One region of the Variovorax sp. 05N34 genome, then DNA from elsewhere that is predicted to be linked to it. Evidence: riboswitches for the same ligand, from Rfam matches in the RefSeq annotation. Region 1 holds a riboswitch; the other holds the start of a gene.
The links. Region 1 has a riboswitch for glycine ahead of AC1DMA_RS11165 (D-amino acid dehydrogenase). Riboswitches for the same ligand answer to the same signal wherever they lie in the genome.

Region 1 (7,786 bases):
ATGGGGGCTCGTCACGCCGGAGGAGATCGAGCGCGTCGATGTGATGTACGGCCCGTTTTCGGCAGCCTACCCGGGCAACTCGGCGGGCGCGGTGGTCGACTACGTCACCCGCATGCCGACCCAGCTGGAGGCGCACGTCAAGGCAGGCTATTCGTCGCAGCCCTTTGATCTCTACAACACGCACCAGACTTTCAACAGCTGGCAGACCAGCGCCTCCCTGGGCAGTCGCAGCGGCGACTGGTCATGGTGGATTGACGTCAGCCGCACCGACAGCCAGGGGCAGCCACTGACCTTCACGACCGCGACGGTGGCTTCGGGCACGGCGGGCAGAGCCGGAACGCCCGTCACCGGCGCCGTGCTGGGCCTTAACACCACCAACACGCCCTGGTACATCCTGGGCACCGGCACCCAGTACCACACCGTCCAGGACCACGCCAAGATCAAGCTGGCGTACGACTTTTCGTCCACGGTACGGGCAACCTACACCGTCGGCTGGTGGCAGAACACCGCGGAGGGTCGCCCCGCCACCTACCTCGGCAATTCGGGCGGCCAGCCGGTCTACACCGGGCTCGTGAACATCGCGAGCCGCAGCTTCAGCCTGGGGCCCACCGCCTTTCCGCTCACGAACGACAACCAGACGCACTCCATGCACGGGCTTTCGGTCAAGAGCAACACGCAGGGCGAATGGGACTGGGAAGTCGCCGCGAGCCTTTACGACTACGCGAACGACCAACAGCGCGCACCGACCATCGCGCCGCCACTGGCGAACTTTGGTGGCGCCGGCACGTTGCAGGACCAGGGCGGGACCGGCTGGAACACGGTCGCGGCCAAGGGCACCTGGCGGCCGCAGGGCGTGGGCGGTGCCCACATCGTCGATTTCGGCGTCGGCCGCGACGCCTACAAACTCGGCATCCTCAAGAACAACGTGCTCGGCAGTTGGCTCGATGGCCCGCCAGCCTCCCTGGTCAGCGATGTGGGAGGGCGGTCCCAGACCCTGAGCGCCTGGGCGCAGGACGCCTGGTCCTTTGCGACCAAGTGGAAGGCGGTGCTGGGATTGCGCTATGAGGACTGGAAGGCCATGGATGGATTCACCTCCACGGCCACCAACACTCTGGCCTACCCGGATCGCGGCGAATCCGACTTTTCACCGAAGGCCGCGATCGCCTACCAATGGAGGCAAGACACGGTGCTGAAGGCTTCGCTCGGACGCGCGGTGCGGTATCCAACGGTGGGCGAGCTCTACGGAACGACGACGGGCGGCGCACTGTCCTTCATCAACGACCCGTTCCTGAAACCCGAGAAATCATGGACCAGCGAACTGTCGGCCGAGAAGGACCTTGGCAACGCCCTGGCACGTGCAACGCTCTTCCACGAGACGACAGACGACGCGCTCTACAGCCAGCTGATCCCCAACACCACGATCTCGCGCGTTCAGAACATCGAAAAGGTGCGCACCACCGGCTTCGAGCTGGCCTACACGGGACAGGACGTGTTGGTTCGTGGCGTCGAGGTCGGCGCCAGCCTCACTTTTGCCGATTCGAAGATCGTGGCGAACCCCGGCAATCCGGCGAGCGTCGGCAAATGGCAACCGCGTGTGCCGCGTTGGCGGTCCACGGTTTTCGCGACGTACAAGCCCGATGCGCAATGGGCCTTTACCGCCGCCGCGCGCTACAGCGGAACCCAGTACTCCAACCTGGACAACAGCGACGTGAACGGCTTCGCCTACTTCGGCGCCAGCCGGTACTTCACGGTCGACCTGCGAGCCCGCTACCAGATCGACAAACGCTGGTCGGCTGCCCTGGGCATCGATAACGCCAACAACTACCAATACTGGAATTTCCACCCGTACCCGCAGCGCACCTACACCGCTGAACTCCGTTTCGACCTCTGACTCCACTCTTCACCAAGGATCTGCCATGAACCCCGCATTCAAACTCAAGCACGTCGCTGCCTGCATTCTGCTGACTGGCGCCGGCGGTGCCTTCGCCCACGTGACGCTGCCGCCGGGCGGCGCGACCGCCGGCAGCAACTACGAAGCTGCTTTCCGTGTCGGCCATGCATGCAAGGATGCGAAGAGCACCACCGGCATCGCCGTGCGGCTGCCCAAGGGATTTGCCTTCTCCGATGCGCAGGCGCGCAAGGGCTGGAAGCTCGAAGCGCCGCCCGCGGGTGACAATGGCGGCGAAGTGCGCTGGACTGCCGAAAGCGCGCAGTCGGCTCTTCCTGCCAACGAGCGCGCCGAGTTCGTCGTTCGCGGCAAGCTGCCCGCGACGCCCGGCGTGTTGTGGTTCAAGGTGCTGCAGTCTTGCGACAACGGCAGCGCCGACTGGGCGCAGATCCCGGCCAGCGGCAATGACACCGCCGGCCTCGAAAGCCCGGCGGCGCGGCTCGACGTGCTCGCGCCCGGCATTGCCGCGGTCGATGTGCGCGATGCGTGGATTCGCGCATCGGTGCCCGGTCAGAGCGGCACCGGCGCTTTCATGAAACTCAGCGCGCCGTCGGGCGCGCGACTGGTCGGGGCTTCGACGCCGGTCGCCGGCGTGGCGGATGTTCACGAGATGAAGATGGAGGGCGACACCATGCGCATGCGCGCAGTCGAGGGCGGGCTCGACCTGCCGGCGCGCCAAACCGTCGAACTCAAGCCGGGCGGCTATCACCTGATGCTGACTGACCTGAAGCAGTCGCTGGCCAACGGAACCAACGTGCCTCTGACGCTGCGCTTCGAAGATGCCAAGGGGCAGAAGACTTCGCTGAACATCAACGTGCCCGTGCTCACTGGCGCCGCGGTGCCCGCGGGCGGCGAACACAAGCACTGAGCGATCCAAAGGCCGGCGACGTTGGAGTAAGCTGCCCCACACAAGAACACTCTTCCGGAGACCCCTCATGAGCGACGCAAGCAAGCCTTTTGCCTTCAGCCAGTTCGTTCCCGGCTTCGATTTCTTGCGGAACCTGGCGAGCGGAGGCGCTGCGGCCAGCGCGAGCGCGGTTCCGGGCATGCCGAGCCTCTCCAGTTGGGTGGCGCCCACGCTCAGCGTGGAGGAGGTCGAAAAGCGGATCCAGGAACTCAAGACGGTGCAGTTCTGGCTCGAACAAAACGGCCATGCGCTCAAGGCGACGATCCAGGCGCTCGAAGTGCAGAAGATGACCCTCTCCACGTTGCGCGGCATGAATGTGCAAATGGAAGATCTCGCCAGCGTCTTCACCCGGCAGGCCGCCGCGACGCCGGCGTTCAGCACCGAGTCCCCGCCGCCCGCGGCTGCGGCGGCTTCGAAGGCGAAACCGCAAGCTGAAGAGGAACTGGAATCGAAAGAGACTGGCGCCCCGGCCGGCCTCGAGGGCAGGGCGGGCGCGGCAGGCGTGGTCGACCCGCTTCAATGGTGGGGCGCACTCACGCAGCAGTTCCAGCAGATCGCGAGCTCTGCCTTGCACGAAGCTTCACAGGTCAAGATGCCGATGATGCCGCCGCTGACCGAAGCGCACGGCGAGAAGACGCCGGCGGCATCGGGCAAAGCGCCACGAAAGACGGCTACCGCCGCATCCAGTAAAAAATCCGCCGGCGGTCGCAGTGCCGCCGGAAGCAGCACATCGCCCACTCCGGCGCGCAAGCGGGCGCGCGGACACTGACGACGCCTTCTTCCCTTCCCGCACAGAAAGCCGAGCGCATGAAGCTCTTTCCTTCCGGGCACGCCACTCATCCGCAATGGCGCATGGCGGCCGGACTCGTGCTCGCCCAACTGCGTGCGCAGATGGCGCTGGCCGACTACGCGCGCGCACCCACGCTGGGCCTGCTCTACATCACCGATCACTACTCGGCCGATGCGCAGGAGATCCTCGATCACCTGGGCGCCGAACTGCCAGAGATCACCGATTGGTCCGGCACCGTCGGCGTCGGCGTCGCCGCGAACAACGCCGAATACTTCGACGAGCCGGCGCTCAGCGTCATGCTGTGCGAGTTGCCGACCGATCAGTACCGTGTGTTCTCCGGCGTGGCGCCGCTTGCGAGTTCGGAGATGAGCGGTTTCGCGGCGAAGATGGCGCTGGTGCATGCCGACCCGCGTACGCCGGAACTCGCCGAACTGATCGCCGAGATGGCTGACCGTACCGATACCGGCTACCTGTTCGGTGGCCTCTCGTCGGGGCGCGCAGGATCCTTGCAGTTCGCGGTCGGCGGCAACGGCAACATTCCCGGGCACGGTGCGGTGGGCGGAGTTTTCTCGGGCGGCTTGTCGGGCGTGGTGTTCGGCGAAGGCGTGCGCCTGGTGTCGCGCGTCACGCAGGGTTGCCAGCCTGTGTCGCAGGAAAGAGAAATCACGCACGTGGACGGCAACCTGCTGCTCGAGCTCGATGGCGAGCCGGCCCTCGACGTGCTGCTCGACGACCTGAATGTTTCGCTCGATGCGCCCGAGCATGCCGTCGATGCGGTGCGCGCCACCCTGGTGGGCTTGGCCGAGGCCGGCAGCGATGGCGTAAGGCGTACGCGCGACTTGGGCGCTGACGTTCGTGTGCGGCACATCATCGGACTGGACCCGACGCGTCGCGGCGTGGCGATTGCCGACGTGGCGGAGCCCGGCATGCGAGTGAGCTTCTGCCGACGCAACGCGCAGGCGGCGCGAGCCGATCTGATGCGCGTGTGCGCCGAAATCCGCGAAGAACTGGAGCCGGAGGAGCAGACCTTGGCCACGGCGCGCGCTGTAGCCGCCGGCGAAGCCGAGGCCGCGCCGCACCCCGCGCGCCGCATCGCCGGTGCGGTGTACGTGAGTTGCTCCGGTCGAGGTGGCCCGCATTTCGGCGCTCCCGGCGCCGAATTGCAGATCGTGCGACACGCGCTGGGCGATGTCCCGCTGGTCGGCTTCTTCGCCGCAGGCGAGATCGCCCGCCATCACCTCTATGGCTACACGGGCGTGTTGACGGTCTTCACCAGCGACGACTGACGTTTCGCGCCGCGTCCGATCGCGCCGGTGAAGCTGAAATCCACTTCCGGTGTGAGACCGCTGACGATCCGCGCGATCGACTTGCCCGAACCGCAAGCGTGCGTCCAGCCGAGTGTGCCGTGGCCGGTGTTCAGGAACAGATTCGGCAGTTTCGTCGCGCCGACCAGGGGCACATTGCTCGGCGTGGCGGGGCGAAGGCCCGTCCAGAACTGCGCCTGCGTAGGGTCCCCGGCGCCCGGGAACAGCTGCTGGACGCGGCGAACGATGGCTTCGCAGCGAACGCGGTTCAGGTCGCGGTCGTAGCCATTGAGTTCGGCGGTGCCTGCGATCCGCATCCGATCGCCGGTTTCCGAGGTGTAGCGCGAGAAGACGAGCTTGAATTCGTCATCGGTCAACGACACCTGGTACGCCTTGGCTGCGTCGACCACCGGCATCGTGACCGAGTAGCCCTTTGCCGGATAGATCGGCAGACGAAGGCCCAGCGGAGCGGCAAGGAGCGGGCTCAAGGAGCCCATCGCCAACACGAACGCGTCGCCGCGAATGCGTTGGAATCTGCCCTCGTCGTCCGTGACTTCGGCGTGCTCGATCGAGCCACCGGCTTCGCGCAGGGCGGTCACGGTATGGCTCATAAGGAAGCGAACGCCCGCTGCCTGGGCGAGAGCGGCGAGTTCGCGTGCGAATCGGTTCGCGTCGCCGGATTCGTCTTCGGCCGTGTAGGTGGCGCCAGCCAATTGCGGGCGAATGTGGGCCAGCGCGGGCTCGAGCTTCACCGCCTCGTCGGCCGAGATGACCTGCCGGTCGCAGCCCAGCGCGCGCATCTGTTCGGCAGGCGCCAGTGCGGCGTCGAATTCCTTTTGCGTCGTATAGAAGTGAAGGATGCCCTGCATGCGCTGGTCATAGGCAATGCCTGTGTCCCGCCGCAGTTGTTGCAGCGTTTCGCGGCTGTAGGTCCCCAGGCGAACGATCTGCTCTATGTTGTGGCGGGTGCGCGCCGGCGTGCATTCGCGCAGGAACTGCAATCCCCAAAGCCATTGCCGCATGTCTGGGCGCAGACGGAACAGCAGGGGGGCGTCTTCCTTGCCGAGCCATTGCAGCACCTTCAGCGGTGCACCCGGATTGGCCCAGGGCTCGGCATGGCTCACCGAGATCTGGCCACCGTTGGCAAAGCTGGTTTCGGCGGCTGGTGTGGCCTGCCGGTCAATGACGGTCACTTCGTGGCCGAGTTGCTGGAGGAAATAAGCCGAAGTCACGCCGAGCAGGCCGGCGCCAAGAACGATCACGCGCATTTGAGTAAACCTCTAAGGTTGCAGCGATTGGATCGAACGAAAACGGATGCTGTGAAAACGAAAGCAACCGGACCGTGCGTCCAAGTTGCCGCTCCCCCTGTCCTCGGTACCTGAGAGATTCACCCGTTGCGCCCGCAACGGGTTTGCTCCTTCGGTGCATCACTTTGCGTGATGGCTCTCCAGACGGCTCTGACAGTTGGTGCAGTACAGGCTCGTTGTTGCGAGCCGACCTGAGCGTTTATGGGAGTTTGCGCCTTCGGTGAGGCCGCCAGGCGGCCTGCTCTCCTGCAGTGGGCTGATTGTAGGGGCGCTGCGGCGTGCTGGCTACAGGCCCCTGAAGGCGAAGTCGAGTTCGGGTCGCAAGCCGCTGACGATACGGGCGACCGATTTGCTCGCGCCGCAGGCGTGGGCCCAGGTGGGTGTACCTGGGGCCGTGTTGAGGAAAAGATTGGGTACTCGCGTCTTGCCGATCATCGGCAGGCGGTTTCTGCTTACCGCGTGCATCGCCGTGTCGAGCGATGCCTCATCGGTTTTCGCCATTCCGGGAAACAGAATGTCGATGCGGCCCAGCATTGCTCGGAAGCGGTCCGAATCGGGCTCGCTCTCTTCGTCATCGCGTACACGCACCGTGGAGGAGACCCGGAGATACACACCGTTTGCGCTTTCGAGCCGTCTGATGCGCAGCTTGCCCTGGCGATCGTGCAGTGCGATGTGCGGTGCACGCGCCGCGTCCTTGACCGGCACCGTCGCGATGTACTCACGCACGAAGTTCAGCGGCATGGCGATACCGAGCTCTTCAGCATGCGGGACGCTCGATGCGCCCAAGGCGAGCACATAGGATTGCGCGCGCAGGGCTACCGGTTGTCCTTGCGCATTGAGCAGGTCCACGTGACTGATCCGGCCATCGCGGATTTTCAGCGAAACGACCGTGTGCTTCATCATGAATCGCACGCCGGCCGCGCGGCACAGGAAGACGATGCTGGCTGCGAACTGGGCTGGATCGCGTGCCGGGTCTTCGGGCGAGAACGTTGCTCCGGCGAGCGCGGCGCCAACGGCATGCAGTGCGGGCTCGAAGGCCATCGCTTCCTCGGGCGAGAGCAGGCGCTCCTCGCAGCCGAGTTCGGACCAATGGGGTGCCCGCGCCACGCGCGCTCGAAAAGCTTCGGCGTCGGTAAAGAACTTCATCAGCCCGTTCGAGCGCGGCCGCTGAGGCATGCCAGCCTCGTCATGAAGCGCCCGTGCGGTGTTGCGGCTGTAGGCTGCCAGGCGCACCAGTTGATCGAGCGGATCGCGTTGAGGCGGCGCACCGATGGCGCGGTCGAGCAGTTCGGAGAGGCGGCGACGCACTTTCCCCCAGACCCGGGGCCCATTGCCTTTGCTTCGCCGAGCACGGGCCGAAGCCGCACCGCCGCCGTGCAATGCGATGGCAGGCTCGCCGGGTTCGACCCTGCCCCTGGCTTTGGCGGCGGGGGTCCCGTGGCGGTCCACGACGATCACCTCGTGACCGAGCTGCTGAAGGTAATAAGCCGTCGTAACGCCGAGCAAACCAGCGCCGAGCACAACCACGCG
Region 2 (7,786 bases), on a different contig from region 1:
GCATCAGCGCGACCGTGGGGTGTCCGCCGATCAGCGGGATTTTTTTGCAAAGCTCGCTGGGCAGATGGAAATGCTCGCTCTCCCAGTCGCCCGGCAGGTTCTGCGCACCGCGCGCGATCGATCCGTCCTTGCGAATCAACCCGGGACATCCGATGCCGATGAACGGGGCAAGTCGAATGCCCTTCTTGTCGCAATGCCGCATCTGCCTGGCGAGCATTTCCGCGAGCGTTTCGACCAGGACCTTGCGGCTGGGACCATCGTCGGCATGGCGCCATTTCTCGCGGTGAACCACCTTGGCCTTGGAGAGGTCGGCTGAGCGCCTGATCCGCGTCTTGACGACGCCGCAGCGCACATTGGTGCCGCCGATGTCGAGCGCAAGAATGGCGTCGCGGCCCTTCAGCAGCGGCGGCGGAACCAGGTGCACCCAGCCGAGAAGGCCGCCATCGTCGGTCTCATGCGAGATGCGGCCCAATTGCACCGACTGCCCCATTTCCTGGAGGATGGCCGCGGCCTGCAGGATCGCGCGTTCGCCGACGTCGCTTTCCGGAAAGCCGCCGCCGATCACGACCCGCTCGACGCCCTTCCATGAGGGGTGACGCATAAACCGGTCGATCACCCAAGCCAGGTCTTCCGCGAATTCCTCGATGACGGCATGCACGACATCGGCGGCCCGTGAGGCCTCTTCGCCGATGGCCTTGTCGAGGACCCGCTTGCTCAGATCCCTGGAATGACGCCTTCCCAGCGGGTCAGTCCCCTTGCGTCGGCTGCGGCGGCGCCAGCGCTCGAGCAGTTCCCTGAAGGCCGTCTGGCTGGCCGCGTCACCGACAAAACCGTCCTTGTCGCGCAATTGCAGGCTATAGCCCTCGACCACCACCGAAGGGAGTTCGCGTGCGCCATGCACGTCCGGTAGGGGATGCGCGTCGTTGTCGTTCCCATCTTTGCTTTCGTTCTTCTCTTTCTTGTCTCTCTTTTCTTTCTTTTCTTTTGCCATCGTGTTCCTCGGGTGCGCCGTTCAGTCGGCCGTGGTCGCTAGTATCAACTTTGCGGTTTCGTCCGGCGCATCCCAATGGGGATAGTGTCCGCACCGGTCGAACCAGTGGACGCGAGCGTCCGGGAAGAGTTGCTGCGCGCGAGCGGCCTGGATCGGGAAGCAGAGGCGGTCGAAGCGCCCCCAGCCGATCACGAGTTGCTTTTCGAGACTGCCGACCAAAGCGCCTTCCTGCGGCGACCCTTGTATGAGGTTCTTCAGGACCAGGTTGAAGGAAGCTGCCGATGCGAAGTTGCGCATTTCATCCAGGACCAGCGAAGGCGAAAGACCGGCCGGGCGCGCCGAGACGTGCCCCAGCAGCAGCACGCGCGACCATTCGTTCGCCGTGATCGCCGGCATGGCGAATTGCAGTGCACGCGCCATTCGCCAGGAAAGGCACACGGATGCTCGATACGCATGGCGCTCCCAGCCTTCCCAGAAGCCGAGCGGCCCGAGCGACACGACCGCCCCGACGACACCGCCGCGCCGCGCCAATTCCAGAATGAGTTGCGCGCCCACTGAACTGCCAGCGGCATCGATTCCCATGAGATCGTGTTCCTTGAGAAACAAGGCGACCGCATCGCAAAGAGTGCCAATAGAAACTTCGCCATCCAGTTCAGGGCTCTTGCCGAACCCCGGCAGATCGATCGCCACCACGCTGCGCTCCGCAGCCAGCGGCGTGAGGATGGTCCTCCACGAACGCCAGGTGCCTCCCAGGCCGTGGATGAGCAACAAGGGCTTGCCTTCACCGCGACGGATGTAGTTGATGCGCACGCATTCATTCTGGTTCAGGCGCTGCACCGCAGCATCGGCACGGCGCACGATCGTCTGTAGGAGACGAACCAGTCCCTCGAAACGCCTCATCGGAGTCGCGGCGCCGATACACTGCCTCGATGCGTTCTCTGCGCCGAACCTGGCTCATCGCCTTGGCCTGCCTGGGCCTTCTCGGCGCAGCCTTGCCGTCGCACGCCCAAGGAGGCGCCGGCGAGCTCCGCATCGGATCGAAGCGATTTACCGAGTCGTACATCCTCGCGCAGGTGCTCGCGCAGACCGCGGCAGCGCACACCACACCCGCGCCCGTCGTGCGGCAAGGACTCGGCAATACGGCCATCGTCTACGAAGCGTTGACCTCCGGCGGCATCGATCTCTATGCCGAATACACCGGCACCATTGCCCTCGAAATCCTCAAGAGCGCCCAGCCCATGACGCTGGAGGACATGAACGCGGCGCTTCGTCCATTGGGACTTGGCATTGCGATTCCATTCGGCTTCAACGACGGCTATGCGCTCGCCATGCGCGCGGCCGATGCCGAGCGGCTGGGCGTGCGAACGCTCGGCGACCTCGCTGCCCACCCTGAGCTGAAACTCGGCCTGTCGAACGAATTCCTCGGACGCGCCGACGGCTGGCAAGGGCTGGCCGCTCGCTATGGCTTCACGCAGACGCCGACCGGGCTCGACCACGGACTGGCCTACGACGCGATCGCCGCGAAGCAGATCGACGTGACCGACATCTACACGACCGACGCCAAGATCGATCATCTCGGCCTGCGCGTGCTCGAAGACGACCGCCATTACTTTCCGCGCTATGACGCTGTGGTGCTCTACCGCCTCGACGTGCCCACGCGCTGGCCGCAGGCATGGGCGGCGATGCAGAAGCTGGAAGGCCGGGTGGACGAGCACGCGATGATCGAGATGAATGCGCGTGCCGAATTGCAGGGCGTGGGCTTCGATGTCATTGCGCGCGACTTCCTCGCGCAAAGCAAGATCGTCGCCCAGCCGGCCAACGCCAACACGACCCAGGCAGCCGGCGCCGCGCGCCCGAAGGATGCCGCGGCGCGCGGTTTCCTCGCCAAGCTCTTCGGCCCGGACCTCGGCCGGCTCACGCGCCAGCACCTGCTGCTGGTCGCGGTTTCGGTGGGGCTGGGCATCCTGATCGCGGTGCCATTGGGCATCCTCGTGTTTCCACACCTTCGAACGCGTGCGCTCGTGCTCGGGCTCACGGGGCTGCTGCAGACGATTCCTTCGCTTGCGCTGCTGGCGATATTGATCTCCGCAGTGGGCGCGATCGGCCTCGTTCCGGCGCTGATCGCGCTCACGCTTTATTCGCTGTTGCCGATCATGCGAAACACGGTCACGGGCTTGGCCGAGGTTTCGGCAGGGCTGCGCGAGGCCGGCACCGCCTTGGGAATGACCGCCGGGCAGACGCTGCAAGTGGTGCAGTTGCCGCTGGCGCTGCCCACCATCCTTGCCGGCGTACGGACGGCGACGACCATCGCCATTGGCACCGCGACGATCGCGGCCTTCATTGGCGCCGGAGGTTTCGGCGAGCGCATCGTGACGGGGCTGGCGCTCAACGATCGCGAACTGCTGCTGGCTGGCGCAGTGCCGGCCGCAGTGCTGGCATTGCTCAGCGAGGCATTGTTCGAATCGATCGAATACTTGATGCGCCGCAGAGGCTGAAGGCGCGGCGGAACAAGCCTTGCCCGGCTGGGCGATCGCACTGAAATCGCCGTTGAACGAGCTTTCGATCCCTTACACTGGCGCAGTCAGGAGAGAGCCCCGCTGCGCCGGGGCCGCCGAAGGCGCAGGTCCCACCAAAACACGGGCCCGAACGCTCAGGCAAAAGGACTGGCGAAGCGCCCCGCATCAGGGCGTTTCCTTGCTGGAGAGAGGCGACCCGTCGCACGACGGCCTCGCCCACCGAAGGAGCAAGCCCCAATCGTGGGGTGAATCTCTCAGGTAAAGCGGACAGCAGGGGTGGCCCATGGCTTCGGTCATGGATCTGGACTGCCCCTTTTGGAGAGAGCCTTGGCCTCCGCATCGACCGACCTTCTGAAGACTCCGCTTCACGACCTGCACGTCGAACTCGGCGCACGCATGGTGCCCTTCGCCGGCTACTCGATGCCCGTGCAGTATCCGGCCGGCCTCATGGCCGAACACAAGCACACGCGCGATGCCGCGGGTTTGTTCGACATTTCCCACATGGGCCAGTTGCGGCTTTCAGGCCCCGAGGCCGCGGCCGCGTTCGAGACCCTGATGCCAGTCGACGTCATCGGTCTCGCACCTGGAAAGCAGCGCTACGGGCTGCTGCTGAATGAAGACGGCGGCATCCTCGACGACCTGATGTTCTTCAACGAGGGCCACAACTCGCTGTTCGTGATCGTCAACGGCGCCTGCAAGCAGGCGGACATCGCGCATATCACCGTCAAAATCGGACACCGCTGCCAGGTTTCGCCGATGCCGGACCACGCGCTGCTCGCCCTTCAAGGACCGCAGGCTGCCGCAACACTGGCGCGGCTTTCACCGGGTATCGAACGGTTTGTCTTCATGACCGGCGGCGCAGCGCAAATCGGCGGCATCCCGACTTTCGTCACTCGCAGCGGCTATACCGGCGAGGACGGTTTCGAAATCTCCGTTGCCGCTGCGAACGCCGAGCGCCTGGCCCGGCTGCTGCTCGCCCAACCCGAGGTCAAGCCCATCGGCCTGGGAGCGCGCAACTCCCTGCGGCTGGAAGCCGGACTCTGCCTCTATGGCAACGACATCGACGAGACGACCACGCCGGTCGAAGCCTCGCTGGTGTGGGCCATGCAGAAGGTCCGGCGCACCGGCGGAGCCCGCGAAGGCGGATTTCCGGGTGCGGCCAAGGTGCTGGCACAGCTCACGGCTGCGGACGGGACGGCGGGCCACCTCGACCATCACACCCTCAAGCGCAAGCGCGTCGGCCTGGTCGCGATCGATCGAGTGCCAGTGCGCGACGGCACACTGCTCGAATCCTTCGAAGGCGTTGCGATCGGACAGGTGACCAGCGGATTGCTCGGCCCCACCGTCGACCGGCCGATCGCCATGGCGTACGTCGCTCTGGCCTATTCAGAGCCCGGCACGCGCATGCAGGCGATCGTCCGTGGCAAGCCGGTCCTGATGGAAGTGAGCACGATGCCTTTCATTCCCGCGCGCTATTTCCGCGGCTGAGGCCGATCCGCACGCGGCGCTCTTTTTTGCCTTTTTTCTTTGCTTTTTCCAGCCCACTTTCTCATCTCAAGGAGCTTCAGTTCATGACCACCAGGTACACCAAGGATCACGAGTGGGTTCGCCAGGAAGCCGACGCGGCGCTTGTCACGGTTGGCATCACGGTTCACGCGCAGGACGCGCTGGGCGACGTCGTTTTCGTCGACCTGCCCGAGGTCGGCAAGTCCTTCGCGCAAGGCGAAGTGGCGGGCGTGGTCGAGTCGGTCAAGGCTGCCGCGGACGTTTTCATGCCGGTCTCCGGCGAGATCACCGAAGTCAACGAAGCGCTGCGCGCCGACCCGTCGCTTGCCAACAGCGCTCCGATGGACGCTGGCTGGTTCTTCAAGGTGCGCGTCAGCGACGTGACACAGCTCGAAGCCCTGCTCGACGACACCGCGTACGAGAAATTCTCGGCGGAATAATGCGCACCCCCAGGCTTCGCGCACTGCGTGTCGCTCTCGCCCACCCCCTGCAAGGGGGCGACACCAGCAGCCTGGCAAAGCCAGTTCTGCGGTGTCCCTGACAACTTGCCGAAACCAGAACCTTCTCAAGCTACCCCATGTCGACACCCGTCCTGCCCCTTTTTCCTCCGCTCAGCGAGCTCGAGAACGCCGAGGAATTCATCGCGCGCCATATCGGAATCGAACCGGCCGACGAGACGCGAATGCTGTCGGCCATCGGATCGGCCACGCGGGCCGAACTGATCGACGGCATCGTCCCGCCCGCCATCCGGCGCGCGCGGCCGATGCGCCTGCCTGCCCCGGTCACAGAGGCTGAGGCGCTGGCCGAACTCAAGGCGATCGCCGCGAAGAACAAGGTGGCGAAGAGCTTTATCGGGCAGGGCTACTACGGCACCCATACGCCGGGCGTCATCCTGCGCAACGTGCTGGAGAACCCCGCCTGGTACACCGCCTACACGCCCTACCAGGCCGAGATCTCGCAGGGCCGGATGGAGGCACTCGTCAATTTCCAGACCATGGTGTGCGACCTCACAGGCATGGCCATTGCCAATGCTTCGATGCTCGACGAGGCGACCGCCGCGGCAGAGGCGATGACGCTTGCCCGCCGTAGCGTCAAGAGCAAGAGCAACGTGTTCCTGGTGTCCGGCGACTGTCATCCGCAGACCATCGAAGTCATCAAGACACGTGCTGCGCCTCTCGGCATCGAAGTCCGCGTCAGCACCGTGTCCGAGACGCTGCCGCACCTGATGGCGAGCTGTGAATTCTTCGGCGTGCTGGCGCAATACCCGGCCACCACCGGCCACGTGCACGACCTGCGGCCGCTGGCCGGGCATGCGCACCAGTTCGATGCCGCCTTCTGTGTGGCGGCGGACTTGCTCGCGCTCGCACTGCTCACGCCGCCGGGCGAATGGGACGCCGACATCGTCTGCGGCACCACGCAGCGCTTCGGCATGCCGATGGGCAACGGCGGCCCTCACGCGGCCTACCTGGCATGCCGCGACGAATTCAAGCGCTCGCTGCCCGGGCGCCTCGTCGGCGTCAGCGTCGACACGCATGGCGAGCCGGCCTACCGCCTCGCCCTGCAGACCCGCGAGCAGCACATCCGGCGCGAGAAAGCCACCTCGAACATTTGCACCGCGCAGGTGCTGCCGGCGGTGATAGCCAGCATGTACGCGGTCTATCACGGGCCGGAGGGCATTCGCCGCATCGCGCAGCGCGTGTCGTCGCTCACCTCGATCCTCGCGCAAGGGCTCGAACAGATGGGCCGTGAGCTGGTGAACGCAACGGCGTTCGACACGCTCACCGTCAAGACAGGCGAAGACACCGCGAAAGTCGTCGAACGCGCGGACGCCGCCAGTGTCAACCTCGGTCTGCGCGTGCAAAACCACGTCGGCATTTCGCTGGACGAGACCACGACGCGCGCGGACATCGAGACGCTCTGGGCGCTGTTCGTGCCCGCCGGAACGCCGCTGCCGCGTTTCGACGAACTCGCCGGCCGGATCGCATCGCGCATCCCCGACGACTTGCGCCGCGCGAGCGCTTTTCTCACGCATCCGGTATTCAACACGCACAAGAGCGAAACCGCGATGCTGCGCTACATCCGCAGCCTGGCCGACAAGGATCTCGCGCTCGATCGCACCATGATCCCGCTGGGAAGCTGCACGATGAAGCTCAATGCGACCAGCGAGATGATCCCGATCACCTGGCCTGAATTCGCGAACATCCATCCTTTCGCGCCGGCGGAGCAGTTGCAGGGCTACGCGCAGCTCGACAAGCAATTGCGCGCATGGCTGTGCGAAGCCACCGGCTACGCCGGCATCAGCCTTCAACCCAACGCCGGATCACAAGGCGAATACGCAGGGCTGCTTGCAATCAAGGCTTTTCATGAAGCAAGGGGCGAGAGCCATCGCGACGTGTGCCTCATTCCGTTCTCCGCGCATGGCACCAATCCGGCCAGTGCGCACATGGCGGGGATGAAGGTGGTGGTCACGGCCTGCGATGCCGAAGGCAATGTCGACATCGACGATCTCAAGCGCGCATGCGGCACCCACGGCGACAAGCTGGCCGCCGTGATGATCACCTACCCCAGCACCCACGGCGTGTTCGAGACGCGCGTGAAAGAGCTGTGCGAGATCGTCCATGCGCACGGCGGTCGCGTATACGTGGACGGCGCCAACATGAATGCGCTCGTGGGCGTCGCTGCGCCGGGCGAATTCGGCGGCGACGTGAGCCACCTGAACCTGCACAAGACCTTCTGCATCCCTCACGGCGGCGGCGGTCCGGGTGTCGGGCCG

Region 2: linked by a shared signal. The riboswitch ahead of gcvT (glycine cleavage system aminomethyltransferase GcvT) and the one ahead of AC1DMA_RS11165 (D-amino acid dehydrogenase) in region 1 are both predicted to bind glycine.

Annotation. Positions count from the first base shown of each region.
Region 1 covers NZ_JBFTNI010000003.1:445,390-453,175, reverse strand. The annotation lists gene AC1DMA_RS11185 (TonB-dependent receptor) at 1-1,891, shown strand, start outside; gene AC1DMA_RS11180 (copper chaperone PCu(A)C domain-containing protein) at 1,917-2,816, shown strand; gene AC1DMA_RS11175 (PhaM family polyhydroxyalkanoate granule multifunctional regulatory protein) at 2,884-3,624, shown strand; gene AC1DMA_RS11170 (FIST signal transduction protein) at 3,663-4,931, shown strand; gene AC1DMA_RS11165 (D-amino acid dehydrogenase) at 4,892-6,217, opposite strand; glycine riboswitch at 6,305-6,410, opposite strand; glycine riboswitch at 6,415-6,515, opposite strand; gene AC1DMA_RS11160 (FAD-dependent oxidoreductase) at 6,542-7,786, opposite strand, start outside.
Region 2 covers NZ_JBFTNI010000009.1:157,396-165,181, forward strand. The annotation lists gene AC1DMA_RS23550 (ROK family protein) at 1-991, opposite strand, end outside; gene AC1DMA_RS23555 (alpha/beta fold hydrolase) at 1,013-1,891, opposite strand; gene AC1DMA_RS23560 (glycine betaine ABC transporter substrate-binding protein) at 1,921-3,486, shown strand; glycine riboswitch at 3,564-3,663, shown strand; glycine riboswitch at 3,679-3,788, shown strand; gene gcvT (glycine cleavage system aminomethyltransferase GcvT) at 3,835-4,995, shown strand; gene gcvH (glycine cleavage system protein GcvH) at 5,079-5,453, shown strand; gene gcvP (aminomethyl-transferring glycine dehydrogenase) at 5,591-7,786, shown strand, end outside.